4 regions of the Arthrobacter sp. UYNi723 genome follow, and region 1 is predicted to be linked to each of the others. Evidence: riboswitches for the same ligand, from Rfam matches in the RefSeq annotation. Region 1 holds a riboswitch; each other region holds the start of a gene.
What was found. Region 1 has a riboswitch for thiamine pyrophosphate ahead of ACVWY0_RS05020 (ECF transporter S component). Riboswitches for the same ligand answer to the same signal wherever they lie in the genome.
Positions count from the first base shown of each region.

Region 2: linked by a shared signal. The riboswitch ahead of thiO (glycine oxidase ThiO) and the one ahead of ACVWY0_RS05020 (ECF transporter S component) in region 1 are both predicted to bind thiamine pyrophosphate.
Region 3: linked by a shared signal. The riboswitch ahead of thiC (phosphomethylpyrimidine synthase ThiC) and the one ahead of ACVWY0_RS05020 (ECF transporter S component) in region 1 are both predicted to bind thiamine pyrophosphate.
Region 4: linked by a shared signal. The riboswitch ahead of thiD (bifunctional hydroxymethylpyrimidine kinase/phosphomethylpyrimidine kinase) and the one ahead of ACVWY0_RS05020 (ECF transporter S component) in region 1 are both predicted to bind thiamine pyrophosphate.

Region 1 is NZ_JBSRZM010000004.1:165,696-172,980, forward strand. It holds gene ACVWY0_RS05000 (UDP-N-acetylglucosamine 1-carboxyvinyltransferase) at 1-350, opposite strand, end outside; gene ACVWY0_RS05005 (glycoside hydrolase family 25 domain-containing protein) at 639-1,376, shown strand; gene ACVWY0_RS05010 (energy-coupling factor transporter transmembrane component T family protein) at 1,425-2,219, opposite strand; gene ACVWY0_RS05015 (ABC transporter ATP-binding protein) at 2,216-3,832, opposite strand; gene ACVWY0_RS05020 (ECF transporter S component) at 3,832-4,482, opposite strand; TPP riboswitch at 4,547-4,688, opposite strand; gene ACVWY0_RS05025 (heme-degrading domain-containing protein) at 4,745-5,287, shown strand; gene ACVWY0_RS05030 (DUF4235 domain-containing protein) at 5,328-5,591, shown strand; gene mnhG (monovalent cation/H(+) antiporter subunit G) at 5,702-6,124, opposite strand; gene ACVWY0_RS05040 (MrpF/PhaF family protein) at 6,114-6,392, opposite strand; gene ACVWY0_RS05045 (Na+/H+ antiporter subunit E) at 6,389-6,934, opposite strand; gene ACVWY0_RS05050 (Na+/H+ antiporter subunit D) at 6,931-7,285, opposite strand, start outside.
Region 2 is NZ_JBSRZM010000001.1:44,197-51,481, forward strand. It holds gene ACVWY0_RS00225 (RNB domain-containing ribonuclease) at 210-1,715, opposite strand; gene thiE (thiamine phosphate synthase) at 1,780-2,556, opposite strand; TPP riboswitch at 2,584-2,704, shown strand; gene thiO (glycine oxidase ThiO) at 2,695-4,038, shown strand; gene thiS (sulfur carrier protein ThiS) at 4,035-4,271, shown strand; gene ACVWY0_RS00245 (thiazole synthase) at 4,276-5,091, shown strand; gene ACVWY0_RS00250 (4a-hydroxytetrahydrobiopterin dehydratase) at 5,161-5,487, shown strand; gene ACVWY0_RS00255 (hypothetical protein) at 5,547-5,849, opposite strand; gene ACVWY0_RS00260 (DUF3107 domain-containing protein) at 5,904-6,128, opposite strand; gene ACVWY0_RS00265 (TetR/AcrR family transcriptional regulator) at 6,179-6,844, opposite strand; gene moeB (molybdopterin-synthase adenylyltransferase MoeB) at 6,929-7,285, shown strand, end outside.
Region 3 is NZ_JBSRZM010000001.1:371,732-379,016, reverse strand. It holds gene ACVWY0_RS01715 (VOC family protein) at 2-877, opposite strand; TPP riboswitch at 1,032-1,139, shown strand; gene thiC (phosphomethylpyrimidine synthase ThiC) at 1,182-2,951, shown strand; gene ACVWY0_RS01705 (alpha/beta hydrolase) at 2,956-3,690, opposite strand; gene ffh (signal recognition particle protein) at 3,793-5,373, opposite strand; gene ACVWY0_RS01695 (glucose-6-phosphate dehydrogenase) at 5,461-6,864, shown strand; gene ACVWY0_RS01690 (P-II family nitrogen regulator) at 6,977-7,285, opposite strand, start outside.
Region 4 is NZ_JBSRZM010000011.1:97,145-104,429, forward strand. It holds gene obgE (GTPase ObgE) at 1-1,259, opposite strand, end outside; gene rpmA (50S ribosomal protein L27) at 1,377-1,640, opposite strand; gene rplU (50S ribosomal protein L21) at 1,702-2,010, opposite strand; gene thiD (bifunctional hydroxymethylpyrimidine kinase/phosphomethylpyrimidine kinase) at 2,283-3,881, opposite strand; TPP riboswitch at 3,864-3,961, opposite strand; gene ACVWY0_RS10795 (Rne/Rng family ribonuclease) at 4,063-7,285, opposite strand, start outside.

The DNA.
Region 1 (7,285 bases):
CGGGCGAGTCGGCGCAGGACGGTGGTGCCGCGGTTGATCAGGCTGGCGCACAGCAGCGCCACACCGGCGTTTTTGCTGCTGTTGACATCCACCGCCCCGGAAAGCGTGCGGCCGCCTTCGATCCGCAGGTGCGTCATCTGCGGTTTGCCCACTTTGACGATGCTGCGGTCGAAGATCGTTTCGAGCCGCTGGATCATTTTGAGGCTGAGGTTCTGCTTGCCCTGTTCCATCCGGGCGACGGCGCTTTGGCTGGTTCCCAGCGCGGCGGCGAGCTGGCCCTGGGTCCAGCCCTTCTCGGTCCGGGCATCCTTGAGCGTGGCGGCGATGTGCTCGGCAGTTTCCTGAGTCATAACAAAAAAATATCACAAATGAGCTATTTTATGGGATATGAAATCGGAGTGGCGACTGAACTCCCAGCAAATACCCGACTCATGAGATAGCCGCTCCTTGATGGTTGTCCTTGACCCCGCCACTCGCTCGGCGGGAGACTGAAACATCGGGTCCACCCGAAAAGCGGAAGAATGCCATGCAGGAGGCCTGCCATGTATGGGAATGCGGCTACAGCATCCCGTGCTTTAGCGTGTGCCATCTTGTGCCTGCTCTTGGCCCTTTGCGGGATTATCGTGGCGCCGGCGTCCGTGGCCACCCCTTCACCCGGCGAGGGCGCCGAGCAAGCACTGGGTAACGATGTCTCGTGGCCTCAGTGCAACAAGGCGCTTCCCGCCGCTCCAGCTTTCGGGATCGTGGGCGTCAACAATGGCCTGGCCAGCACCACTAACCCCTGCCTCGCCGAACTGCTCCGCTGGGCCGAAGCCATCACGGTGAACCCGACCGATCAGCCGTCCGTGGCCCTTTACGTCAACACCGCCAACCCGGGGCACGCTGGCTCCTGGTGGCCCACCAGTAACAACTACCCCGCAGCCCACGCTGTATCCAACCCCTACGGCACCTGCAAGGACAAGGACGTTGGCACGGCGTGCGCATACATGTACGGCTACGCCAAGGCGTACGACGACGCCTACATCCGCGGCATCAGCAGCCCCTCGGACTACCTGTGGTGGCTCGATGTTGAAACCGGCAACAGTTGGTCCCTCGACAAGAATGCCAACCGTGCCGTCCTGGAAGGTATGACCGACCTTTTTCACAGCATCGGCGCCGACGTCGGCATCTACTCCTCGGCCTATCAATGGGGACAGATCGTGGGCACCGTCAGCAGCTCCAGCAACCTTTATGCCCTGCCCACCTGGCTGGCAGGCGCCCTCAATGCCTTCGGAGCCACGGCCAACTGCTCGAATGCGCCGTTGAACCCCGGTGGCACAGTCACCCTGACCCAGTTCGTCTCCAGGGGCTTCGACTACAACCACTCGTGCATTTAGCAAGCACTGCGCGCCGTAGCCAGAATCCGGAAGCATGGCCCGCCCTTACTAGCGCCAGACGAAGTTCCAGGTCCCCATTACAGCCGCGGCAACCACAGCAGCCGCCGCGATCAGGGCGCCGCCCACCAGAACCCAGGCGTCCAGCGGCGAATACGTGGATTCCCGCGCCCACGTCCGCTGCCCGGTGCCGAAACCGCGCGCTTCCATGGTGATGGCCAGCCGGGACGCGCGGCGGATGGCCTGGACCAGGAGCCCGAAGCTCTGCCCGAGGGTGGCCCGCAGCCGTTGCAGCGGGCTGCCCTGCGAGCCCACGCCGCGGGCCCGCCGCGCCATGCCGATGGTCTGCCATTCCTCGGCCATGAGCCCTACCAGCCGCATCGCGGCCAGCGTGCCAAGGACAAAACGGTGCGGCAGCCGGGCCTTCTGGGCCAGTGCATCGGCGAGGTCGGTCGGATCTGTGCAGGTCATGAGCAGGATCGCCGGCAGGGCTATCGCGAGGCCGCGCAGCATAAAACCGATTCCCAGCTGCAGGGAACCTTCGCTGATGGACCAGATCCCGACGTCGAGCAGTACAGCGCCGCTGTCCGCCGCGACGATCGCCGTGCTCCAGCCGCCCAGGGCTGCCGCGATGATGAGCGGCCAGCCCCGTTGCCACAGCAGGCGAAGGGTGAGGCCGGCCAGCGGAAAGAGTGCCAGTTCCGCCACGAGCGCGGTGGTGGCAGACACCCAGTCGATGGAGAGCGCCAGCACCAGGGTGATGAAGAAGACGACGGCGAACTTGGCCAGCGGGTTGGCGCGCGTCAGCAGCGCGTGGTTGTCGCGGAGGGTCAGGGCACCCCTCATGCCGCACCTGCTTCCTGGCGGGCGCCGCCGCGCGAGGCCGGGCCAAGCCGCAGTTCAGCCCCGCCCAGAACGGCGCTGAATTCCTGGTCGTGGGTCACGGAAACCACGGAGGTCCCGGCGTCGAGCAATTCTGAGAGGAACGATGCGAGCTCGGCCCAGGTGTTGGCATCCTGGCCGAAGGTCGGCTCGTCGAGGACCAGCACACGAGGGTGGGCCGCGAGGACAGTGGCCACCGAGAGGCGCCGCTTTTCGCCGCCGGACAGTGTGTACGGATTGGCGTCCACCAGGTGCGTCAGGCGCAGCCGTTCCAGCAGTTCATCAACCCGCTCCTCGCCATGGCCCAGATGCCGCGGGCCGAACATCAGTTCGTCCAGCACGCGGCCGGTGACGAACTGGTGCTCGGGCTCCTGGAACACGGTTCCGATGCGAGAAATCAGCTGGTTGGCTTTCCATTTGAAGGGATCGATCCCGGCCCCCTCGGAAAGCTCGACGGCGGCGGACACCTTCCCCGCCACCGGCGCCAGAAGCCCGGCGAGCGTCAGCGCAAACGTTGACTTGCCGGCGCCGTTGGGCCCCGTGACGGTGAGTGCCTGGCCGGAACGGACCTGGGCGGTAATGCCCTGCTGCACCGGCACGGGCGGGATGGTCCGGAAGCCGCGGCGCCTCGGACGCTCGCGGGAGACGGCCAGGTCCTCGGCAGCCAGCAGCAGGTCACCGGAGCCTGCGGACACGCGGCGACGGGTTGCCGGAACATAGCCCGGCACCCAGACGCCCGCGCCGATCAGCATGTCCCGTGCCTCCGCAAGCACCTGGTCCGGCGGCCCGTCCAGCAGGACTGCGGACGTGGCGGCGGAACTTCCAGCGGAGCCCGCAACCGAGCCCGGCTGGAGCACCACAATCCGGTCCACCAGGTCCTTCCAGACGGACACGCGGTGTTCCACCACAACGAGTGTGGCTCCGGTTTTGTCCAGGCAGCGGCCCACGGCGTCGCGGACTTCCAGCACGCCGGCGGGATCGAGGTTTGCGGTGGGCTCATCCAGCAGGATCAGCCCGGGCCGCATTGCGAGGATCCCGGCCAGCGCCAGGCGCTGCTTCTGCCCGCCGGACAGGGCCGACGTCGGGTGGTCCAGCGGGAGCCCGCCGGCACCAGCGCCGCCGTCGGCGTTCAAACCGCCGCCCCCGGCACTTCGCAGCCCGACGTCGTCGAGCGCCTCGTGGACGCGCCGCCAGATCTCGTCCCGCGGCACGGCGAGGTTCTCGGCGCCGAAGGCGACGTCGTCACCCAAGCGGGAGAGGACCACCTGCGTTTCGGGGTCCTGCTGCATCAGGCCGGAGCGGCCGCGCTGCCCGCGAGGCACCACACCGTCGATCAGCAGCGAACCGGTCTCATCGGCGTCGTCCCCTTCATCCCCAAGCACCCCCGCGAGCGCGTGCAGCAGCGTTGACTTGCCCGCGCCCGACGGGCCCAGCAGCAGCACCCGCTCGCCGGGAGCGATGTCGAGGTCGAGCCCGTGGACGGCGGGCGCGGAACGTCCGGAATGCCGCCAGCCCCAGCCACGGGCGGATACCGCGGCGGGGCGCACTGCGGAGGCGCCGGCGTCGGAAGCGGTCATCAGTTGAAGACGGGCTCCGACGCTGCCTTCCGGGACGCGAACGAGCTCAGCACGCCGGTCTTGGCCAGGCCGCGGGTGGCGATCCAGGACAGCGCACCCGCAATGACCGCGCCGGAGATGGTGCAGAACACGATGTACGCGAGCTTGTCGCCGGGCTCGTAGGCGATGTTCCAGCCCCACGGCAGGAAGGAGTCATTGAGGCCGCAGAACAGGCCCGCCCCGGCACCGGCCAGCAGTGCGGCGATGAGGTTGTACTTCTGGTGCAGGAAGGACTTGAACCGGAAGTTGCCGTACACCAGCAGGAAGAACACCAGTTCGGCGCCCAGGCCCTGGAGGAGTCCGGAGATCAGCACCGTGGCGCCGTACTGCGAGCCCATGATGAGTTCGCCGGTGGCGGCCACCGCTTCGCAGAAGAGCGCCGCGCCGGGTTTGCGGATGATGAGCATCCCCAGCACTGCCGGGATCATCCAGCCGCCGGCGATCAGGCCGGTCAGCGGGGGGTAAACGGCGTTCATGGGGGCGGAGACGATGCCGGCGCCCTGGGACCAGGCCCAGAAGATCACGCCGCCGGTGATGGCGATGAGCGCCGCCACCACGATGTCCACAACGCGCCAGGTGTTGCCGGTCTTTTTGAATGCTGCAGTTGTCATTCGGTCCTCCTGAGGAACAGGAGGGGAAAGTGCCCCGGCGTGCGGCGCTGCCGCCGTTTCCGGACACTTCGAGAACTCGACTCCCTTGCGCCGGTACTAACCGGATCAGGTTCGAGGGTCTGCGGCTGTCCGCACTCTCAGCGCCCACCTGCGGTTCCCTGGCAATGCCAGTGATGTCCGACGGCGGCGCTCCCCTGTCGTAATAAATCTGCCCTGATGGGCGTGATCCAGTTTACACCGCGGGCGGGGTAGATTGTGGGCCATGACTGCCAACAATCCGACTGTGACTGCGTTCAATCCCGATTCGACGGTGCCCCAGCCGGCGGGGCTGCTTGAGGCCCTGATTGCTCGGATCGAAGCCGAGATCAACGAGCTGCAGTTTCCGCATTTCAGCAAGGACGACTCCCTCAACCTCGGGCTGCTCCTGGTGGAGTTGGGCAAGAGCCGAAAGCTGCCCATCGCGATCGACATCACCAAGGGTGACCAGGTCCTTTTCCACGTGGCCCTGGACGGCGCCACCCCGGACAACGAGCGCTGGATCCGGGCGAAGCAGCGCACCGCCGCCAGGTATGAGATCCCGTCGTTGTTGGTGGGCCTCCGCGGCCGGCTGCACGGCGGCCGGATCGAGGACCACGGCTGGTTCGATGAGTCCACCTACGCCCCGCATGGCGGCTGCTTCCCGGTCTACGTCACCGGCGTGGGTGCAGTGGCCACAGTGACGGTCTCGGGCCTGCCCCAGCAGCAGGACCATGATCTCGTGGTGGAGGCCTTGCGGGAGATTCTGGAGTCGATGCGGCCGGGTTAGGCTAAGGCAGTCCCGGATCCGCTCACAAGGAGTTCAACGAATGAACCTGTTCATCAAGCTGCTCGGCACTGCAATCAGCCTCGGCGCCGGATTCGTCGGCACCAAGATGGTCAATACCGTATGGGAAAAGTCCACCGGCCGGAAGCCCCCGACCGGCAGGGATGAAGACACCCCCACGAGCCTTCGCTCGGCGCTGACGTTCGCGCTCATTTCGGCCTCGGTCAGCACTATCATCCAGGTGCTCGCCAACCGTGGCACGCAGCGGGCCATCACCCGCTTCGCCAAGTCCCAGGACATCGTCTAGCCGCATCACCACCCCGGAGTTTTCGTCCAGATAATCGGCCCGAACCGGCCGAGATATACGATTATCTGGACAAAAAACCTACACGGGACGCTGGGGGCTGCGCGTGACGCTCAGTCCCGCCGGCCGCCATCGGACTCGTCATCCCGGGATGACTCATCCCGGGCGGACTGCGCCGCCTTCTGAACCACGGCTTCGAGTTCATCGGAGCTGAGCAGCTCGCGGTGCAGGTGTTTGGTCCGGTAACCGGCGCGGCCCACCATATGGGCGGAAACCGGCACGGTCAGCAGCTGGAAAATCCAGGCCACCAGCAGCACCGGCCACACCCACCAGGTGCGCAGCTGCAGGCCGATGGCCGCCAGGAGCAGGAACAGGCCCAGCACCTGGGGCTTGGTGGCCGCGTGCATCCGGCTCAGCAGATCCGGGAAGCGGAGCAGGCCCACGGCGGCGGCGAGCGACATAAGGGCACCCACCACCAGGAACACCGCCGACACAGTATCGATGACGTTATCAACCACGCTGGCCTCAGGACTCATTGGCTTGCTCCCGCCGGTCGGCCACGAAGCGCGCAACGGTCACCGAACCGATGAAGCCAGCCACGGACAGCGCCACCAGCAGCATCAGGTTGTTCAGGTGCCGGTTGACGGCCATATCGATGCACAGGGCAGCGCCGAGGATCGCGAGCAGGACGTCGGAGGCCAGGACCCTGTCCAGCAGCGACGGGCCGCGGGAGATCCTGATGATGGCGCCTGCCGCTGCCAGCGAAAGAATGACTGCCGTGACAGCCAGGACGGTCTGCATCATGCTGCGGCCTCCTGCCGGATTGCTTCGAGTTCTTCGCGGGTGCCCATGATCCTGATCAGGCCCGCTTCGATGGAGCGGACTTCCTTGCGCAGGTTCTCCACCTCATCCGGGCTGCTGACGTTGAGCGCGTGGAGGTACAGGGTGGACGTTGACCGGTCCACTTCCACCACCAGGGAGCCCGGGATCAGCGAAATCACGTGCCCGGTGGCGGTGACCATCAGGTCCTGATGGCTTCGCAACGGGACTGCGACGACGGCGTTGATCACCTTCGGGCCGCGGACAGCCGCCAGATACATGACCTCGATGCTGGCAGCCGCCACCCTGCCCAGGAAACGCAGGGCAAATGGCACGGCGTGCAGAATGTTGAAGCGGCCGCTGAGTTCCACCGGCGGCAGGTAGAACATCCGGGCCACGAGCACGGCCAGCAACGCGCCGAAGAGCAGGTTGCCGGGGCTGAAGTCCTGCCACAGGGCAGCCCAGACAATCACCAGCCATACCAGCAGGGGCAGTTCCTGGCGCAGGGAAATCCGGCGGCGGCTCATTTGCCCCCTCCGTCTTTCAGGGCCAGCGGGGGAACTTGCGTGTCCTCGCCCAGTACGGCCTGGATGTAGGCGGACCTGTCCAGCATTTCGTGGGCGGCCTGGTCCGAGACGGTGAACAGCGGGCCCGCGAAGACCGTGAGTGACACGCCCAGGATCACCAGGCCCAAGGTTGAGCCCACCATGGTTCGGGGCAGCAGCGTGACGTTCTTGCGGCCGGCCCGGCTGCCGGTATCAGAGTCCTTAAGCTCGGCCAGCAGGACCGGGTCCGGGTGCTCAGCGTCCGAGGGCTTGCGCCAGAACGCGCGGTTCCAGACCCTCGCAACGGCCAGCAAAGTCAGGAGGCTGGTGACC
Region 2 (7,285 bases), on a different contig from region 1:
GCGCGCAAGCAAATCCAGTGGAAGCCGATCGCGGGCTATCAAAATGCTGGCACTGGTGACCAACGGGTGCATCTCAAGATCGCGTAGGGGCGGGCTTGTTGAATTCAAATCAAGGAAATCAACGACCGGGCATCCATATCTACTTCTTCAGTCTAGCCGCACGGACCCTGAATCCCGGCTTTGGGCCGATCAGGCAGCGCGGAAATCATTCAGGCCAGCAACTCAAAGTGGACCTCGCGGGCGGCGATATCGGAGGAGATCAGGCGGACCCGCACCTTGGTGCCGGATTCCAGGTCGCCGCCGCACCGGGCCGTCACGGCGGGTTTGGCGATCTGGATGATCCCCGAGGGGCCATTCCCGTTTTTTGCGGCACCGTTCTTGGTGCCGTTGCCGTTTTTCCCGTTGCCGTTGCCGTTGTCCTTCTGCGGCTTGGAGCCGGAGATCACGATCGCATCGAATTCCTGGCCCACATGGTTGACCAGGAGCGCGGCCTCCACAGTGTCCAGCGCCATGCGTTCCATCCGCGATGCCAGCTGGTCGGATCCGGCCATGATCTCCGGCAGGGACGGCAGGGCTTCCCGCGCCCAGTCCGGTACTGGCTTGCCGTTGCTCAGGGCTTCGCAGATCACCAGGACAAAGCGGTCGATAAGGCGTCGGAGTGGTGCTGTGGTGTGGGCATAGGCGGCGCCGATGGCGGACTGGATGGCGTCTTCCGGGACTGTGCCGTCGAACGCCGTGTAGCTGGCGCCGCGGAACAGCATACCGGCGGAGTGCAGGATGGCCAGTTGCCGGGGCTCTGTCGGATCAAGGCTGCGGAGGTATTCGCCGTAGCTGATCTTGCCGTCCCACGGCTTGCCCAAGGCCTCGGTCTGGAGGCGGAAGTGACGCAGGGAGCGCTCATCCGGCGCGGGCATGGTCCGCAGGATGCCCACTTTTCCCGCCAACATCAGGTTTGCCGCCGCCATCCCCGTCATCAGGGAGATCTGGGCGTTCCAGTCCTCCACCGGCAGCTGCGGTGCAGCGGCAATCCGGTAGCCGCCGTCGGGCAGTTGCACGATTTCCTGCTCCGGCATGTTCAGGCTGGCGCCGCCGCGCTGTCGCTCCAGTTCAACGCGCTTGAGCCCCACTTCCTTCAGGAGCTGCAGGACAGGACCGGCCGTCCCGGCGTCGAATTCGGCCTGGACCCCCTTGTAGCTCAGCTTGGCACGGCTGCGGATGGTGGCCCTCTGGACGCTCACAGTGGAGACCTGCGCGGCGTCGTCCAGCCCGAACTCCCACACGTAGGCGGAACACAGCTGTCCGGCCAGGAGGCTGCCGGCACCTTCGCTGATGACTTCCGGGTGCAGCGGGATACGGCCGTCAGGGGCGTAGAACGTCTGGCCGCGGCGCCGGGTCTCCGCGTCCAGTCCGCCGCCGGGGCGGACAAAGGACGGCACGTCAGCGATGGCGTAGAGCACCCGGTAGCCAGTACCCGCGCGCTCGATGAACAGCGCCTGGTCCAGGTCAGTGGACGACGCCGGATCGATGGTGAGGAAGTCCACGTCCGTCAGGTCAGCGCCCGGCAACTCGTGTGCGGCCACTGCCGCTTCCGCGTCCCGGACCGCCTCCGCCGGGTAGGGCCCCGGCAGTTCCAGCTCGGTGCGCAGGGCGCTCAGCGCCGCCGCGAGGTCGTTGGTCTGCTCGTGGACTTTGGGGGCCAACCTATGATGTGACACGAAAGTCAGGTTAGCCCGATTTCCACGGATCGTGCACGCCGGCCGTTCGCCACGCGGGGGATTGTCAGGACGCGCCCGCGTCCAGGGCCGCCAGGAGTGCCGCGGCCGCCGCTGAAGGGTCCGCGGCTTCGGTGATGGCACGCACCACAACAATCCTGCCGGCGCCGGCCTCCACCACCTGCTCCACGTTGCCGAGGTCGATGCCTCCGATGGCAAACCAGGGCAGCGTGGCCTGGGTGCCACCGGCAGCGCGGACTGCTTCGGCCGCGTACCGCACCAGGTCAAGGCCGACGGCGGCCCGGCCGGGTTTGGTGGGCGTGGCCCAGACCGGTCCTACGCAGAAGTAGTCCAGGCCGTGTTCGGCAGGCAGCCCACCGGACAGCCGGATGGCGCCTTCGATCTGCTCGGCGGTGTGCGTGGAAAGGCCGATCGCTGCGGGTGGGCCGAGGAGCGTGCGGGCGGAAGCGACCGGCAGGTCTTTCTGCCCGATGTGGAAGACGGGGGCGCCGGACAGTAGCGCGATATCGGCACGGTCGTTGACGGACCACAGCTTTCCGTGGCGTTCGGCCGCGGCCTGAAGCACGGCCAGCAGCTCCAGCTCCTCCGCCGCCTCGATCGCCTTGTCCCGGAGCTGGATGATGTCCACGCCGCCGGCAAACGCCGCGTCCACAAACTCGCCAAAGTCCCCGCGGTCCCGGCGCGCGTCGGTGCACAGGTACAGCCTGGCGCTGTGCGGGAGGCCGGTGTTTATGCCGCCGGCGGGGTCTGTTCCGGTCAAGGATTCGGGAGCGGCGGAGGGGGCGGAGGGCGTGCCTGCAGCGGCGAAGGATTGCGCGTTCATGGAAACCAGCCTAAGTCCCCTAAACTGGGCGGGTACTGCGGGAGCCCGTTGCAGCCGTCACAAAGCGGCCGGGCTGAGAGGGCGTCAGAGCCGACCGCTTGACCTGATCCGGCTAGTACCGGCGTAGGGAAGGAACATATGCCCCCCGCAATAAGCAGCCCACCCGAGACCGCATCAGCCAGCCCGGCCGTCCTGCACGCCGACGTGGCCGTCATCGGCGGCGGAGTCATCGGCCACGCCATAGCCTGGGAGGCCCGGCGATCCGGCCGTTCCGTCGTGCTGATCGATGACGCGCCCGGGAACGGCGCCAGCTGGGCAGCCGCCGGCATGCTGGCCCCTGTGAGCGAACTGCACTACCAGGAGGAAGACCTCCTTGAGCTGATGCTGGCATCCTCCGGCCTGTGGCCTGCCTTTGCGGCGGACCTCGCCCTGGCCGGGGCTGGCGATACCGGATATCTGACGACGCCGACGCTCGCCATCGGTGCGGACGCTGCGGACCGCCGCGCGCTGATGGACCTCCGGGCCGTGCAGCAGGCCAGCGGCCTGGTGGTGGAACCCCTGACTGTCCGTGAGGCCAGGACGAGGGAATCCCTGCTTAGCCCGGCCATATCCTGCGCCCTGGACATCCCCGCCGACCACCAGGTGGATCCACGGAAACTGGTGGCGTGCCTCCAGGAAGTCCTGGCCGTCCACGAACCGGGAGCAGGAACGGCCGTGGCAGGTGCCCGCGGGGGATTCGCCGTTGACCAACGGGCTGCTTCCCTTCTTTGGGAGGACGGCCGCGTCACTGGGGTGAGGCTCGCCCACGGCGGAAGTGTCCGGGCCGGGGAGACCATCGTGGCCAACGGATTGCAGGCGGGGTCGCTGGATGGCCTCCCGGTTGGACTGCACCTGCCCCTGCGGCCCGTCTACGGTGACATCCTGCGCCTTGCTGTTCCGGGGCACCTGCGTCCGCTCCTCACCTCGACGGTCCGTGGAATGGTCCATGGCGTGCCGGTCTACATCGTTCCCCGGCAGGACGGCACGGTGGTGATCGGGGCAACGCAGCGAGAAGATGCGCTCGCCGGGACGGGCGACGCTGCTGTCTCGGCCGGCGGCGTGTACCAGTTGCTGCGTGACGCCCAGGTCCTGGTGCCGGCCGTCTCGGAGCTGGAACTCCTGGAATGCACGGCACGGGCAAGGCCGGCGACCCCGGACAACGCCCCTCTCCTCGGCCGCGTACGGGCTTCCGCACCAAGGACGGGGATCACAGCGAACATTGCCGGTTTGATTGTTGCCACCGGATTTTTCCGCCACGGAGTGCTGCTTGCTCCGGCGGCGGCGGCCATCTGCCGGGACCTGCTGGACGGCCGGTCGGACCCCCGATGGGGGGCCCTCAGCCCGGCCCGCTTTTCAGGAAAGCACCACGTAGCCGGTACACAGTCGCCGCGTAAGGACATCAGCAGCACGAAGGACCTCGACACACAGAAGGAATCAGCATGAACATCACCCTCAACGGCTCGCGCCATTCCGTGGCGGACGACGCGTCCATCACCACCCTCATCAGCCAGATCACTGGCCGTCCCCTCGCGGCCAACGGCCAGGCGACAGACGGGCAGAAACTCGGCGTCGCCGTCGCCCATAACTCCGAAGTAGTACCCCGCAGCCAGTGGTTCGTCACGGCGCTCGCCGAAGGTGACGACGTCGAACTGGTCACAGCAGTCCAGGGAGGCTGACACCATGACAGTAACCAGCAACATCAGCACACAGAACCGGCCCGAGGACACTGACCGGCTGGTCATCGACGGCGTCGAGCTCGGCTCCCGCCTCATCATGGGCACCGGGGGAGCCCCCAGCCTCGACGGGCTGGGCGCTGCCCTGCTGGCGTCCGGAACCGAACTGACCACGGTGGCCATGCGGCGCTATTCGCCGGCCGAATCTGGTTCCCTTTTCCAGCTCCTGGTGAACCACGGGATCCGGATCCTGCCCAACACCGCAGGCTGCTTCACCGCCCGGGACGCGGTCATGACGGCGGAACTGGCCCGCGAAGCGCTGGAAACCGACTGGCTCAAGCTGGAAGTCATCGCCGACGAACAGACCCTGCTGCCGGACGCGGTGGAGCTCGTGGATGCTACGGAACAGCTTGTAAACCGGGGCTTCAAAGTGTTCGCCTACACCAACGATGACCCGGTCCTGGCCCTGCGGCTGGAAAACCTGGGTGCCACCGCGGTCATGCCGCTCGGAGCTCCCATCGGCACCGGCCTGGGAATCCTGAATCCACACAACATCGAACTGATCGTCTCGCGCGCCTCGGTGCCCGTGGTGCTGGACGCCGGCATCGGCACGGCATCCGACGCCGCCCTGGCCATGGAGCTTGGCTGTGATGCTGTGCTGCTGGCCACGGCAGTCACGCGTGCGCAGAACCCGGCACTTATGGGGGAGGCCTTCAAACACGCCGTCATCGCCGGTAGGCTGGCGAAAGCGGCCGGCAGGATTCCGCGCCGCGAGCACGCCCTGGCGTCATCGGCCATGGAAGGCCGGGCAGAGTTTCTCTAGGCCGTTTTCTCCAGGCCTGGCGCCCTCGGCCTGCCGGGGCGGCTCACCGGACGAGCCAAGGAGGCCGCTGTGGCCGGCAAGGAACACAAACTCACCAGGGAGCGGATCGACGCCGTCCTCGAGGCGCTGCCCGACTGGAGGTACCGGCTGGGCGGGCTGGTCACTGTCTATAAAACGCCGACGGCGGCCGCCGCACTGGAGCTGATTGCCGCCGTCGGACGCCTCGCGGAACAGCAGAACCACCATCCGGACCTTGAGTGGCGCTACAACAAGGTCCATCTCCGCTACACGTCCCACGACGCCGGCGGCGAGGTCACTGAGCGGGATGCCGCTGCTGCAGCGGCAGTGAGTGCGGCTGCGGCACGGCTCGGAGCCACCGCCCAGCCGGTGAGTTAAATGACGGTGACCACCACCCTGCTGGGTGGTGGTCACCGGTACTCAAGGCATCGTCCTTGCTACATCTTGAGCGCCTGAGTCAGCCGCTGCGTATCGTGACTTGCCCGGGTCCGACCCAGGTAGATGACTGTCCCGACCGCAGCGGCGGTGCCGAGTGCCATGGGCAGGATCCACGGAATCCAGGTCAGGCCCGGCTGGTAGCCAAAGCCTGCCGCGATGAAGATGATCCAGCTGACCGCACCCACCACAACGGCAACCCCTGCGGGCAACCCTGTGCCGTATCGGGTGTGGCGCTTGTCATTGGCCCAGACAATAAAGCCTGCGGCTGCTGTGACCAGGACAACGATGGTCAGTGAAAGCATGGGATCTCCTCGGAAAGCAGCGGCCAACCGCCAGGGCGGTTGGCCGCGGACGTGCTAGAACTGGCCGAAACCGACCTTGCGGGCCTCTTCGGCGCCGATTTCCACGTAGCCCAGGGCGCTGCCGGGAACGATGATGATGCGTCCCTTGTCGTCCTTGAGGCGCAGTTCGGTGCCCTTGGTGATGGCTTCTTCAACGACCGTGGCTACAGTGTCAGCGTCCTGAGCTGATTCCAGGATGATTTCGCGGCCAATGTTCTGAATGCCGATCTTAATTTCCAAAAGGGGGCCTCCCAGCCAATCAAAGTTTCTTGGGTTCTCTTATTTGTAGTCTAGGACTCTTTGGGGAAGCGCGAGATTCCGCGCCAAGCTAAACGGTAAATGAGGTCGCTGGCCACATCGAGGTCCAGGTTGCCGTCCGTTTCCAGCCAGTAACGCGCGCTGACCTGGGCCATTCCGGCCAGGCCGCGTCCCAGAAGCTGCGCCTCCAGGGGGGGGAGTTTGGTGTCTTCGGCAATCACGCGTGCCACGGCGTCCGCGAAGGTCTTGTTGAATGTCTCGAGACGTGAACTGACGTCGGGGTCGTTGATGAGGTCCGATTCGAAGACCAGGCGGTGGGCCTGGTCGTCGCTGGCGATGAAGCGGTAGTAAGCACGCATCACGGCCTGGACACGTTCGTCGTTGTCGGTAGTGGAGCTCAGGGCACCGAGCATCAGGTCCGTCAGCGACGCGAGATGGCTGTCCAGCAGGGCAAGATACAGCTCGCGCTTGGACGGGAAGTGCTGGTACAGCACCGGTTTGCTGACATGGGCCGTTTCGGCGATTTCATCCATGGCGGCGCCGTGGTAGCCGTTGGCGACAAATACCTCCTGCGCCGCCGCGAGGAGCTGCGCCCGGCGCTCATCCCGGGGAAGCCGGGCGGACCTCTGGCCCGCGGTCCGTTGAGGTGCGGCCGGTTCGCCGCCGGACGCCCGGTCAGCCCGTGCTTCATGGACCACAGTTGCCCTACTTTCCCTTGCCGTTACCTACACAATACTGCGCGGTAATATGACCGGGCGGCATCTCGGGGCATACATTGAAGTATGGCTTCGACTTTGACCGCAAATGATTCCTCTGTCTCGCTTAACCCGCTCGTGGAGCCCGCCGGTGAACTGACGCCGGCCGAGGTGGAACGCTACTCGCGGCACCTCATCATTCCCGAAATCGGAGCGGTGGGGCAGCGGCGGCTGAAGAACGCCAGGGTACTTGTTATCGGTGCCGGGGGACTGGGCTCGCCCGCCCTGCTCTACCTGGCGGCAGCGGGCGTGGGGACCCTGGGAATCATCGACGACGACGACGTTGACCTCAGCAACCTGCAACGCCAGGTGATCCATGGCGTCGCCGACGTAGGACGGCCCAAGATCGAATCCGCGCTGGACGCCATCGCGGCCCTGAACCCG
Region 3 (7,285 bases), on a different contig from region 1:
CTCAGCGGACGGCGACACGGATACTGTTGCGCCACGGGTCCTCGAAGCGAAGCTCGGCGCCCGTGTGGTGCGAGGCTACACCGGCGACCTTCAGGCGGTCGGCGAGCGCTCCGACGTCATCCCCGGAAGGGACCTCGATGAGCACTTCGCCGAGGCCCAGGGTGTCCTTGCGGGGACCGGCTCCGCGGCTGTTCCAGACGTTCATGGCCATGTGGTGGTGATACCGGCCCGCGGAGACAAACAGCGCCTGCCCGTGCCAGCCGGCGGTCTTTTCGAAGCCCAGCGTGCCCACGTAGAAATCGTGCGCTGACTGGACGTCGCCCACCTGGAGGTGGACGTGGCCCACGCCGGCTTCGCTGGCCCGCTGGCCGGCCACGGATTCCTGGGTCAGGTGCTGCTCGAGGTAGCGCTGCGGCGGCAGTGCCAGGCTGTCCATCACTACATCCTTCCCGTTCCAGGACCAGTTTTCGCGGGGCCTGTCCCAGTACAGCTCGACGCCGTTGCCTTCGGGGTCATTGAAGTAGAAGGCCTCGCTGACGAGGTGGTCGGCGCTGCCCGTGAAGGACCGGGGTTCGTACTGGGCGGCGGTGGCTACCGTGGCCGCCAGCGACGCCTGGTCGCCAAAGAGCAGTGCGGTGTGGAACAGCCCGGCCTCTCCCCTGCCAGGCAGATTCAAGGACGGGGCGGCCGCGAGATGCACCAGCGGGCGTTGAAGGCGGCCAAGATAGACGCCGCCGTCCTGTTCTGCGACGACCTCCAGGCCGAGCGCACGATGGTAGTAGTCGGTCATCAGCTTCACGTCGCCCACCTTGAGCATTACGGTGCCCATGGAGAGGTCGGCAGGAAGGAGATCCCGGCTGGTGGCTTCTGCAGTCATTTGAAAACTCCCGGTCCGTTGGCCTTCGGATGAAAGCGGCTATGGTTCTAATTTACTTGAAGCTTCAATTTAATTCAAGTGGCGGAGCAGACTGATTGCGACCGCTTTCCCGTGATTGCTGTCACCAGTCCACCCTCGGCCTGTGGTAGCTTCGACTTGACCACACGGGAGCCCTTGCACGGGCTGAGATCGGGCCGACGCAGCCTGCGACCGTTGAACCTGTCCGGGTAATGCCGGCGAAGGAAGTGAGTATTCATTGAATACACAAGAAACACAGCTGATCCCCGTCCAAAATGAAACCGACGTGGATCAAACGCTCCAGCCTGAAACCCAGTCGCTGAAGTCCCACTCGCTGGCGTTTATCACCGATGAGGCCACCGGGATCCGGGTTCCCGTGACGGAGATCGCGCTGGAACCGTCGCCGAACGGCGAGGCGAACGGGCCTTTCCGGACCTACCGCACGGCCGGTCCGGGCAGCGATCCTGTGGTGGGCCTCAACCCGTTCCGCTCGGAGTGGATCGCCGCCCGCGGCGATACCGAGCCCTACAGCGGACGGGAACGGAACCTGCTCGACGACGGCAAGTCGGCGGTGCGCCGAGGCGCAGCCTCCGCAGAGTGGAAGGGTGCACAGCCGGTGCCCCGCCGCGCCGTCGACGGCCGGACCGTCACCCAGATGCACTACGCGCGGCAGGGTGTCATCACCCCCGAGATGCAGTTCGTTGCCCTCCGCGAGAACTGCGACGTGGAACTGGTCCGCAGCGAAGTGGCGGCCGGACGGGCCATCATCCCCAACAACATCAACCACCCGGAATCCGAACCGATGATCATCGGCAAGGCCTTCCTGGTGAAGATTAACGCGAACATCGGTAACTCCGCGGTGACCAGCTCCATTGCCGAGGAAGTGGACAAACTCCAGTGGGCCACCCAGTGGGGCGCCGACACCGTGATGGACCTGTCCACCGGCGATGACATCCACACCACCCGCGAATGGCTCATCCGCAACGCCCCCGTGCCCATCGGTACAGTGCCGATATACCAGGCGCTGGAGAAGGTCAACGGCGAGGCCAATGCTCTGACCTGGGAAATTTTCCGGGACACGGTCATTGAGCAGTGCGAGCAGGGCGTGGACTACATGACCATCCACGCCGGTGTGCTGCTGCGTTACGTGCCGCTGACGGCCAACCGCGTCACCGGCATCGTCTCCCGGGGCGGTGCGATCATGGCGGGCTGGTGCCTGGCCCACCACCAGGAGAATTTCCTGTACACGCACTTCGACGACCTGTGCGAGATCTTCGCCAAGTACGACGTCGCGTTCTCCCTGGGCGACGGACTGCGCCCGGGAGCGACGGCGGACGCCAACGACGCGGCCCAGTTCGCCGAGCTCGACACCCTGGCTGAACTGACCCAGCGGGCGTGGGAATTCGATGTGCAGGTCATGGTGGAAGGTCCCGGGCACGTCCCGTTCCACCTGGTGCGGGAGAACGTGGAACGCCAGCAGGAACTCTGCAAGGGCGCCCCGTTCTACACACTCGGGCCGCTGGTCACGGACATCGCCCCGGGCTATGACCACATCACGTCCGCCATCGGCGCCACCGAAATCGCCCGGTACGGCACGGCCATGCTTTGTTACGTCACGCCCAAGGAACACCTTGGCCTCCCGAACAAGGACGACGTGAAGACCGGCGTGATCACCTACAAGATCGCCGCCCATGCAGCCGACCTCGCCAAGGGCCACCCCGGCGCCCATGAACGTGATGATGCCCTGTCCAAGGCCCGGTTCGAGTTCCGCTGGCGCGACCAGTTCGCGCTGTCCCTGGACCCGGTCACGGCGGAGGCCTTCCATGACGAGACGCTGCCCGCCGAACCGGCCAAAACCGCCCACTTCTGCTCCATGTGCGGCCCGAAGTTCTGCTCCATGAAGATCAGCCAGGACATTAGGGACGAATACGGTTCCGCCGATTCGCAGGCGGCCATCGCCGAAGCCTACAGCGGGATGCGCGAAAAGAGTGCGGAGTTCCTGGCCGCCGGCGGGAAGGTCTATCTCCCCGAGCTTCGGATCCCAGCCGGGAGCTGACGGCTCAGGAAGCCTGAACTGAGCGTGACCTGCCGACGTCGGCGATGAAGGACCGGATGGCACGGTCACCTTCGGCTGAGTCCTGGGGCCGGTGTCCTCCCGCAGCAGTGCGGTGCAGGGCACCGGTTTCCTGCAGATATCCAGCGATCTCTTCATAGAGCGGTTCCCACCCACCCGTCAGGACCATGGTGGGGACGCCCGGAACAATATGGAGTTGGGCCTCCCACGACGGCGCCTGCAACCGGAGCCGGCGCGCCGACCGTTTTTCCTCCGGCGTGGCGGGCTCCTGCAGGTCCGCCGCGAACATTCTCCGGACGAACTCCCGCTGGAAGTCTTCATCGCTGAGTTGGTGCCGGACGTCGAACAGCGGTTGCATCAGGGCCATGTAGGCAGACGTGGCCGGCAGTTCGGCGGTCAGGGACAAACATGCCGGTTCAACCAGCGTGAGGGAAAACACCAGATCGGGGCGTTCGACGGCGGCCATCATGGCCGCAATGGCGCCCTCGGCGTGGGCGACGACATGGCCCCCGGCGGCCCCGCGGCCGTCATCCGCAAGTGAGCGCAGGATGATGGCGGTGTCTTCAGCGAACGAGGACTCCACGGGTTCAGCCACCGGATCAAAGCCGTGCCGTCGCAGGAAGAGGGCGTCGTACGTCAGCGCCATTCCGTGCTGACGCAGCCACGCCGCCGCACCGAAAGGTCCGGCGCCGTGCACGAACACTACGCGCTGTTTGAACATGACCCAACCCTATTCCACGGTGCAGACATCCCAATTGGGTAGCAGTCAATGTCGTTATGAGTGCTCAAAAAGACACCTGCTGCTACCCAGTCGGGAGGGTGGTTACTTGCCGAGGAACTTGTCGAATCCCTTGGGCAGGTTCAACTGCGAAGGGTCGAAGTCGCCGCCCTGTTGGCCGAACGCTGCCCCCGTGGGGAGAGCCTTCGCCGCGCCGGCCCGCCGGGCCTCGGCATCCTTGAGCTCCTGGGCAGCCTTGGCAGGGTTGCCTGAGCGGGCCTTCTTCTTCGGGGCGTTCTTGCCGCCCTTCCGCGCACCGCCGGGGCCGCCCATGCCGGGCATCCCTGGCATTCCCGGCATACCGCCGCCCTGGGCCATCTTCTTCATCATCTTCTGGGCCTGGCCGAAGCGCTCCAGCAGGCCGTTGACCTCGGAGACATGCACGCCTGAACCTCTGGCGATGCGTGCCCGGCGGGAGCCGTTGATGATCTTCGGGGCGACGCGTTCGTGCGGCGTCATGGAACGGACGATCGCTTCGACCCGGTCGATCTCGCGCTCGTCAAAGTTCTCCAGCTGCTCGCGGATGTTCTGCGCTCCGGGCATCATCATGAGCATCTTCTTCATGGAGCCCATGTTGCGGATCTGCTGCATCTGGGAGAGGAAGTCGTCCAGGGTGAAGTCTTCCTGGTCGGCGAATTTCTTCGCCATCCGGGCGGCTTCGTCCTTGTCCCAGTTCTTCTCGGCCTGCTCAATCAGGGTGAGGACGTCACCCATGTCCAGGATGCGGGAGGCCATGCGGTCCGGGTGGAACAGCTCAAAGTCATCCACGCCTTCGCCGGTGGAGGCGAACATAACCGGCTTACCGGTGACCGACGCAACCGACAGTGCGGCACCGCCGCGGGCGTCGCCGTCGAGCTTGGACAGCACGATGCCGGTGAAGTTCACACCCTCGTCAAACGCCACAGCCGTGTTCACGGCGTCCTGTCCGATCATGGCGTCGATCACGAACAGCACTTCATTGGGGACGATGGCGCGGCGGATCTCGCTCGCCTGCTCCATCATCTCGGCGTCAACACCGAGGCGCCCGGCGGTGTCGACAATCACGACGTCGTGCAGCTTCTGGCGCGCTTCCTCGACGCCGGCGCGGGCGACGGCGACCGGGTCACCGGCGGGGTGCTCCAGTTCCGAGGTGGCTCCGGGGTGCGGTGCGAAAACGGGCACGCCGGCGCGGTTGCCGACAACCTGGAGCTGCGTGACGGCATTGGGCCGCTGGAGATCACATGCCACCAGGAGGGGGCTGTGGCCTTGGGCCTTGAGCCATTTGGCGAGCTTGCCCGCGAGGGTGGTCTTACCGGCACCCTGGAGGCCGGCCAGCATGATGATGGTGGGGCCGGTCTTGGCCAGGCGGATGCGGCGGGTCTCGCCACCGAGGATCTCAACGAGCTCCTCATTGACGATCTTGACGATTTGCTGGCTCGGGTTCAGCGCCCCCGATACCTCTGCCCCGAGGGCACGCTCGCGGACGCGGGCCGTAAACTCACGCACCACGGGAACGGCGACGTCGGCATCGAGGAGGGCGCGGCGGATCTCCCGGACTGTGGCATCAACGTCCGCCTCAGTGAGGCGGCCCTTGCCACGGAGATTCTTGAAGGTTGCTGTCAACCGGTCAGAGAGTGAATTGAACACGCGCCGCGCACTTCTTTCAGTGGATTTACAGGGGGGACTCGACTATCTAGGGTACCAAGCCGGCTTGCCGGATGGCATGCTGGCAGGGTGACGAGCCAAACAAGTGTAAAAACCCTGCTCATTCTGGGTGCCTCAGGTGATCTGACCGGCCGCCTTCTGCTCCCGGGACTGGCCCGGCTGGTGGCGAGCGGCCGCGCCGATGGCCTGACCCTGGTGGGCGCCGGCTCCGATGCCTGGACGCCGGAACAGTGGCGGACCCGGGTCCACGAAGCCTTCGCCCCCGCCGCGGAGGCCGCCGACGCGGCTGGAAAAAAGGCACTCACCGCCTTGGCGGAAGCTACCCCCTACCACCAGCTGGATGTTACGGCGGACGGAGCCCTGGCGGCATTGTTGGCAGGCCTGGAAGGCCCCACCGCGATCTATTTTGCGCTGCCTCCCCATGTCAGCCAGCTGGCCTGCGAGTCCCTGCACCGTGACCAGGTTCCGGCCGGAACACGGCTGGTGATGGAGAAGCCGTTCGGCGCAAGTGTTGCCTCGGCCCGTTCCCTTAACCACACGCTCGCCGCCCTGGTGCCGGAGGACCACATTCACCGGGTGGACCATTTCCTGGGCAAGGCGACGGTGCTGAACATCCTGGGCCTGCGCTTTGCGAACAATTTCCTGGAACCCGTCTGGAACCGCGAGCATGTGGAGAAGGTCGAGATCATCTTCGACGAGGACCTGGCACTGGAGGGAAGGGCGCGGTATTACGACAACGCCGGCGCCCTGCGCGACATGATCCAGAGCCACCTGCTCCAGATCATGGCCCTGATGGCCATTGAGCCGCCGGCCACCATCGGGGAGCGGGACCTCCGCGACGCCATCGCAGCCGTGCTCCGCGCCAGCAGCATCAGCGCGCCGTACGCGAAATCCACGCGCCGGGCCACGTATACGGCGGGTTCAATTGCCGGCAGGAACGTCCCGGACTATGCGCAGGAAGTAGGGGTGGACGCAGCCCGCGGGACAGAGACCCTGGCGGAAGTCCGGGTGGACATCGACAACTGGCGATGGAAGGGGGTCCCGTTCATCCTGCGGTCGGGCAAGGCCATCGGGGTGAAGCGCAAGGAAGCCGTGGTCACCTTCCGCCCCGTCCCGCATCTTCCGGCAGGATTCACGGGCGTGGACTCCCCCAACCAGCTGCGGATCGGGTTCGGACCGGATACCCTGGCGTTCGACGTCGACGTCAACGGTCCCGGCAGCATGTTCAGCCTGAGCCGCACAACGCTGAATGCGGAGCTGAGCGCTTCTGAGCTGCTGCCCTATGGCGAAGTGCTGGAAGGCGTCCTGAGCGGCGACCCGCTGCTCTCGGTGCGCGGCGATACAGCGGAGGACTGCTGGCGGATTCTTGAGCCGGTCCTGAAGGCCTGGCAGCGGGGCACGGTGCCGCTGGAAAAGTACGACGCCGGTTCGGCCGGTCCCGCCGGATGGCCCGGTTCCGCGGCGGCTGGCTAAGTGCTGCTTGGGTAAGCGCCGGCTGGGTATGCCAGAACAAAAAGAGCGGGCAGGGAACCTTTCGAGGTTCCCTGCCCGCTCGTCCGTGTGGATCAATAGATTTCTGGAACAGCTAGATGGCGGCGACGCCGCGTTCGCCAGTCCGGACCCTTACCGCTTCGAAGACCTCCACGGTCCAGACCTTGCCATCGCCCGCGCGGCCGGTGTTGGAGCTGGCGATGATGACGTCCAGGATGTCATCGGCCTGTTCGTCCGTGGCGAGGACTTCAACCCGGATCTTGGGCAGGAGGTCCACGTTGTATTCAGCTCCGCGGTAGACCTCCGTGTAGCCGCGCTGGCGGCCGTAGCCGCTGGCCGCGCTGACCGTCAGCCCCTGGACGCCGTAGGACTCCAGGCCCTCCCGGATGGCTTCGAGCTTCTC
Region 4 (7,285 bases), on a different contig from region 1:
TTTTCGACGCCGAGCTTGGCCAGACGGTCGGCGAGGTAGCCGATGGCTTCCTCGTTGGTGAAGTCGGTCTGCTTGACCCAGCGGACAGGCTTGTCGCCCAGGACGCGGAAGAGCGGTTCGAGGTTCTTTTCCTCGCGGCGGATCTTGAAGCCGGACTCGTTGACGGCGCGGGGCCGCAGGATGGGCGGCTGGACCTTGGGCGGGGCGGCCGCGAGGGCGGCACGGGCGGCCTGGACGATTTCCGCCATGGCGAAGCCCAGCTGGCGGAGACCCTCGTGGCTGGTGGCCGAGATCTCGAAGACCCGGTAGCCGCGTGACTCGAGTTCGGGGCGGACGAATTCAGCCATGTCCTTGCCGTCCGGGAGGTCCACCTTGTTCAGTGCGACCAGGCGCGGACGGTGGTTCAGCGGAACCACTTCGCCGTCGGCACCCGCGTAGCTCATGTCTACGGAGTACTTGTCCAGTTCGGCCTCGATGATGGCCAGGTCTGCCAGTGGGTCGCGGTCCGATTCCAGCGTGCCGCAGTCGAGCACGTGTACCAGGGCGGCGCAACGCTCCACGTGGCGCAGGAAGTGGTGGCCAAGGCCCTTGCCTTCGCTGGCGCCCTCGATGAGGCCCGGAACGTCTGCAATGGTGAAGCGGACATCGCCGGACTGGACAACACCCAGGTTCGGGATCAGCGTGGTGAAGGGGTAGTCGGCGATCTTGGGCCGCGCGGCGGACATGGCCGCGATCAGGCTGGATTTGCCGGCAGAGGGGAAACCCACCAGCGCGATGTCGGCGATGGACTTCAGTTCCAGCACAATGTCACGGGCGTCACCCTCGATGCCCAGCAGGGCGAAGCCCGGGGCACGGCGCTTCTGCGAGGACAGCGATGCGTTACCCAGGCCGCCCTGGCCGCCTGCGGCCGCCACGTATTCTGCGCCTTCGCCGACCAGGTCTGCCAGGACGGTGCCGTCCTTGGATTTGACCACGGTGCCGTCGGGCACGGGCAGGATGAGGGTCTCGCCGCTCTTGCCGCCGCGCCAGTCGCCCATGCCGGACCCGCCGTTGGTGGCGTGGCGGTGCGGGGAGTGGTGGTAGTCGAGCAGGGTAGTGGTCTGGTGGTCAACGCGCAGGATTACGTTGCCGCCGTCGCCGCCGTTACCGCCGTCGGGTCCGCCCAGTGGGATGAACTTCTCCCGGTGGACAGAGACACAGCCGTGGCCGCCGGTACCGCCGGATACGTGCAGTACTACCCGGTCTACAAAGCTCGCCACGTGGATCTCCTCAGTGCTGTTTCCTGGACGCCCAAGGGCGCCAAGACGATTGTAATGCGGTTAAAAGAACAGTGGAGCGGACCAAAATGGCCCGCTCCACCGCTTCAGAACTATTTGTTACTCTGCAGCTGCAGCAGCAACGATGTTGACAACGCGGCGACCGCGGCGGGTGCCGAACTGGACGGCTCCCGGAGCCAGTGCGAACAGTGTGTCGTCGCCGCCACGTCCAACGCCGGCGCCCGGGTGGAAGTGGGTGCCACGCTGGCGGACGATGATCTCGCCTGCGGAAACTACCTGGCCGCCGAAGCGCTTGACGCCGAGGTACTGGGCGTTGGAGTCACGACCGTTGCGAGTGGAACTCGCGCCTTTTTTATGTGCCATTTGAAATGCCTGCCTTTAAATTCTGGGGAATCTGCTGAAGAACCTGAACAGTAACGAAGAGTTACTTGATACCCGTGATCTTGACCTTGGTCAATTCCTGACGGTGACCCTGGCGCTTCTTGTAACCGGTCTTGTTCTTGAACTTCTGGATGACGATCTTCGGACCACGGAGGTCTTCGAGGATCTCAGCCGTAACCGTTACCTTGGCCAGGTCCGCAGCAGCAGAGGTGACTTTGTCACCGTCTACCAGGAGCAGTGCGGGCAACTCAAAGGTGCTGCCGGCTCCACCGGGGACGCGGTTCAGGGTAACGAAGTCTCCAACGGAAACCTTCTCTTGGCGGCCGCCTGCGCGGACAATCGCGTACACCACTTGGGAACTCACTTCTCTCGACGTTTATTACTAAATTTGCGTGCTGAACCCTGTTCCATAATTGGCTGGGTTCTCGCTGTGCCTCAACGCCGTGGGGTCGTAACCCAAGTGTTGGCGTAAGCACCGAAGATCTAGAATACGCTAATTTTGCCTTCGGCCGCAAATGAGGCTGGTTACGGCAGGTTGTCTGTGATAGGACCCACAAGCAGGTACTGCACTGACAATCCAAAACCGTGCCTGACTATCGTACAGGCCGCACGGGCCGTAGCCTGTCAGGAATGAATTCGCGGCGCGTCGAAGAATTCCACCTCGAACCGGCACGACTGCCTGAAAGCCACGAGCATTGCCGCCCGTTCATCCGCGGATGCACTCCGGCCGGCGTCGTCAGCCAAGGCGATCGCCTCGCGGGTGGCCTGGGCGAAGTCCTCGTCAGCATAGGCCCGAAGCCAGTCGGCATAAGGATGTACTGCCGGTGCACCCGCAGCCACGAACTCCGCGTGGAGGGTCTGTCCCACTTCGGCATACAACCAGAAGCACGGCAGTACAGCCGCCACGAGGACCGCGTAGCTGCCGGAGGCCGAGGCCGCCAGCAGGTGGTCCACATAGGACTTGGTGACAGGTCCAAGGACTGAGTCCACAGTCCTGGTGCTTAGCCACGTGCGGTGTAGTTCGGACTCGACCTCTAGGCATTGCTGGGCCGACTTTGCCCAGAACAGCTGGGCGGCTTCCGTGGGCGCCAGCGCGCTGGCCCGGGCGAGGACCCGCGAATAGCCGTTGAGGTAGATGGCGTCCTGGGCGAGGTAATAGGCGAACTGTTCCTCAGCCAATGTGCCGGCCGCCAGGTCGCGGATGAAATCCAGCCCGTAGATGGCTGCAAGATCCGGCTCCGACGCCCGGCGCAGCGTCTGCGCGAACTCGCCGGCTGCCGGAACCTGTTGCATGTGGTGGAAGTGGTTGATGGGGCCGTTGCCCGCGCCCACCTCAAGTTGGTCAGCGGCCTGCAGCGCGCCCACCAGCCAGGGCTTCACTTGCCGTAATGCGGCTTCCCAGTCCCCCAGCCGGGCGTGAGCCGTGGCCATGGCCGATGACAGCGAGCAGCCGGTGCCGTGGCTGTTGCGGGTGGGGATCCTGTCCCCCATTACCTCCACCACCTCCTGGGCGAGGAGCCCGGCAGCGTTGACCAGGGCATCCGGGCACGCACCGCCGTCGAGATGGCCGCCCTTGACCAGGACGGTGGCACCGGTCGCGGCGGACAACCGCTGCCCCTGCCCGAGCGCGTCGTGCCATTCCCTCGCCTGCGGCTCCCCCACCAGGATGGCCAGTTCGGCCAGGTTGGGGGTGATCAGGTCCGCGAGCGGGAGCAGCTCCCGCAGGGCCGCCTCGGCAGACTCCTGCAGCAGCCGGTCGCCGCTCGTGGCCACCATCACCGGATCAAGAACGACGACGGCGGGACGCACCATTTCCAGCCAGTCGCGGACCACGCCTATCACCGCAGCGTCGCCCAGCATGCCGATCTTGACCGCGTCGATGGTGATGTCATCGCTGATGGCATCGAGCTGCTGGCCCAGGAAGGACGCAGGCGGGACGTGAACCGCCTGGACCCCCTGGGTGTTTTGGACCGTCAGCGCGGTGATGGCCGCCATGCCGTAGCCGCCAAGGGCAGCAATGCTTTTGAGGTCGGCCTGGACGCCCGCGCCCCCTGAAGGGTCCGATCCGGCAATGGACAGCACCCGCGGAACGTCACGCAGCATCTGGACCGCAGAAGAGCGGCCTGGTGCGGGCCGGACCTCAGCCCGGGTTGCTGTGGTTTCCGGCAGAGCCGCCACGGGTGTTGCAGGGGGAAGGACAGAAGTTGAAGCCAAAGGAGACATCCCTTCGCCGGTGCTAACCGGACAGGTTCAACGGGTGTGGATCTCAGCCGGCTCTCTGCGCGGCACCCCGTGTCAGTCACCAGCCTAGCGTTCCTCGCGACTTAACGCCGGACGCCCGGACGCAGCCTGTGATTCACAGGCACGTCCGGGCGCCGTTGTATTGGCTTGCCCTACTGCTTGGTCAGAGCTCCGAGGCCGGAACTCCTACGCCCAGGATGATGGGCGCGTTGGCGGCAACCGGTTTGTCAGCCACAGGAGCCTTGACGGGCTCCGGCGCCTTGGCGGCGTGGGTGTGTCCGGCGGCAGCCGCCGGAGCGGCTTCGTGATGCTCTACGGACGTGGCGTTGGCTGCGCCCTGGGCACGGCTGGCACTCCGGTTCCGCCGGGGACGGCGGGCGCGGGGCTCCTCGGTGTGGTCGGAGTAATCCTTCTCCGCCGCGGCTGGCTGCTGCTGGCGGGCAGGTTCGGCCGCCCGGCTTTCAGTTGCTTGGACTGCCGACGGCGTGCTTTCCGCTACAGGAGCCGGCTCACCAAGGTGGGCGAAGGCCTCCGCGAGGCGGTCCAGTGTCAGGGCAGGTGCGTGCGGCTGGTCATCGTGGTGCGCAACGAACGGAAGCACCACCTGCTCGCCGCCGAATGTCAGCACTGCGGCCGGGCGGCCGTTGGAGTCTGTTTCGGACTGCCCAACCGGAGCCGGCACCGGAGCCGCAGGCTGCCGGCCCGCGGCAGCTGATGCGTGAGCCACCTCGTCGTCGTGCAGGTGCGCAGCGTGGGCTGCGGCCGCAATGTTCGCAAGCGCTGCCCGCGTGGCCTCCGCCTTCGCATGGCGCTCGGCGTCACTGGGTTCCGGGTGGATCTGCACCGGAGCTGCCGGTGCCATTTCCAGCGGCTGGCCGCCCCGTCCGCGGCGGCGCTTCCGGTCAGTGCGGCCACCCGGCTGGCTGTCCGGGCGCTGGCTGTCAGTCCGCACGCTATCGGTGCGCTGGGCTTCGGGGCGGCTGTCAACCCGCTGCAGGTGGTGCTCCGCGGCTACGATGTTGGCTCGGCGGTGTTCCACGGGGTCGTCGTGGGTGACAATTCCGCGGCCTGCACAGGTTTCACACTGCTCCCCGAAGACTTCCAGGAGCCCGGTGCCCATGCGCTTGCGCGTCATCTGCACGAGGCCCAGCGAGGTCACTTCGGCCACCTGGTGCTTGGTCCGGTCGCGGCCCAGGCATTCCACCATGCGGCGGAGGACCAGGTCGCGGTTGGATTCGAGGACCATGTCGATGAAGTCGATGACGATGATGCCGCCGATGTCGCGGAGCCGGAGCTGCCGGACCACTTCTTCAGCTGCCTCGAGGTTGTTCTTGGTGACGGTTTCCTCGAGGTTGCCGCCGCTGCCGGTGAACTTGCCGGTATTGACGTCCACCACGGTCATGGCTTCGGTGCGGTCGATGACCAGCGAGCCGCCCGAAGGCAGGAAGACCTTGCGTTCCAGGGCCTTGTGGATCTGCTCATCGATCCGCCACGCAGCGAAGATGTCCTGGTCCTTGGTCCACTTTTCCAGGCGGCCCACGAGGTCCGGGGCCACGTAGGTGACGTAGGCCTCGATGGTGTCCCAGGCCTCTTCACCGGAGACGATCAGCTTGGAGAAGTCCTCGTTGAAGACGTCACGGACCACCTTGATGGTGAGGTCAGGTTCGCCGTAGAGCAGTTCCGGCGCGAGGATCTTGGTGGACGTGGACTGGCTTTCGATGCCCTCCCACTGCGCGCGCAGCCGGTTGATGTCGTGCGTGAGCTCCTCTTCCGAGGCGCCCTCGGCAGCGGTGCGGACGATGACGCCTGCGTGCTCCGGGAGGCGGTCCTTGAGGATGCGCTTGAGGCGGTTGCGCTCGACGTCGGGCAGTTTGCGGGAGATTCCGGTCATGGAGCCGCCGGGCACATAGACCAGGTAGCGGCCGGGCAGCGAGATCTGGCTGGTCAGGCGTGCACCCTTGTGGCCCACGGGATCCTTGGTGACCTGGACCAGGACGGTGTCGCCGGACTTGAGCGCGTTTTCGATCCGGCGCTGCTTGCCTTCGAGGTTAACGGCTTCCCAGTTCACTTCACCGGCATACAGGACGGCGTTGCGGCCGCGTCCGATGTCAACAAACGCCGCTTCCATGGACGGCAGGACGTTCTGCACCTTGCCGAGGTAGACGTTGCCGATCAGGGAGTCCTGCTGGGTCTTGGAGACAAAGTGCTCGGCCAGGACGCCGTCCTCGAGGACGCCGATCTGGATTCTGTCGTCGCGCTGGCGGACGATCATCTGCCGGTCAACTGATTCGCGGCGGGCCAGGAACTCGGCCTCGGTGATGACGGTGCGGCGGCGGCCGGTGTCGCGGGATTCGCGGCGGCGCTGCTTCTTGGCTTCGAGGCGGGTGGAGCCCTTGACGGACGTGACGCGGTTGTTGACCGGCGCTTCGGTCGCGGCGCGCGGCGCGCGGACGCGGGTCACCGTGTTGGGCGGGTCGTCGCCTTCTCCTCCGGTCAGTTCCAGATCCTGGTCGCCACGGCGGCGGCGACGGCGACGACGGGACGTCACGCCCTCATCGGCCTGCCCGGCGGACGCCTCATCGGTTTCTTCGGCTGCGCCTTCGTCGCCTTCGCTATCACCGTCAGCATCACTTTCGCCTGTGCGGCTGCGACCACGGCGACCACGGCTGCGGCGCCTGCGGCGGCCGTTGGCGTCGTCCGCTTCGCCTTCTTCGACGTCGTCCTCTTCCGGCTCTTCAACCACGGCAGCAACCGGCGCGGGGCGGACCACGGTGCTGAGGTCGGGGGCCTGGAAAAGCACCGATGTGGTGGACGCCGGCTCAAGGAACAGTGAACTGAACGGGCTGGCAGTCTCAGCAGCAGCAGCCGGTTCTTCAGCCGGCGCGGCGGCAGCGTTGACCGGGGCAGCGTTGACGGGGGCGACGGCGGCTGCTGCGGGCGCGGCGGCCTCTGCAGCGGCGACTTCCCCTGCTTCCGGGGCCGGCGTTGCCGCAGTTTCAGTGGCTGCCTGTTCCGGAGCCGTTTGGTCGACGGCCGCGGGAGCTACGTCGGGGGCCGAAGTTTTGCGCGTGGCCACGCGGCGGCGGCGGACAGGCTTGGTCTCCGCTGCAGCCTCAGGGGCTGCGGTTTCGGTCTCGGGTTCGACGGCGGCGGCGGGCTTTACGACGGTCTCGGTAACAACGGCGGCAGGTGCCTCCAGAACCTCAGCAGCGAAGGCCGGCAAGGGTTCGGCGGCGACCACCGTCTTACGTGCGCGGGTCCGGCGAACCGGCGTCTTGGGTTCCGGAGCGGTATCCGTCGCAGGCTCAGCTTCGGCGGCGTCATTCACCGGTACGGCCTCTGCGGCCTTCGGCACTGCCTTCCGACGCGTCCGGGTGACCTTCTTG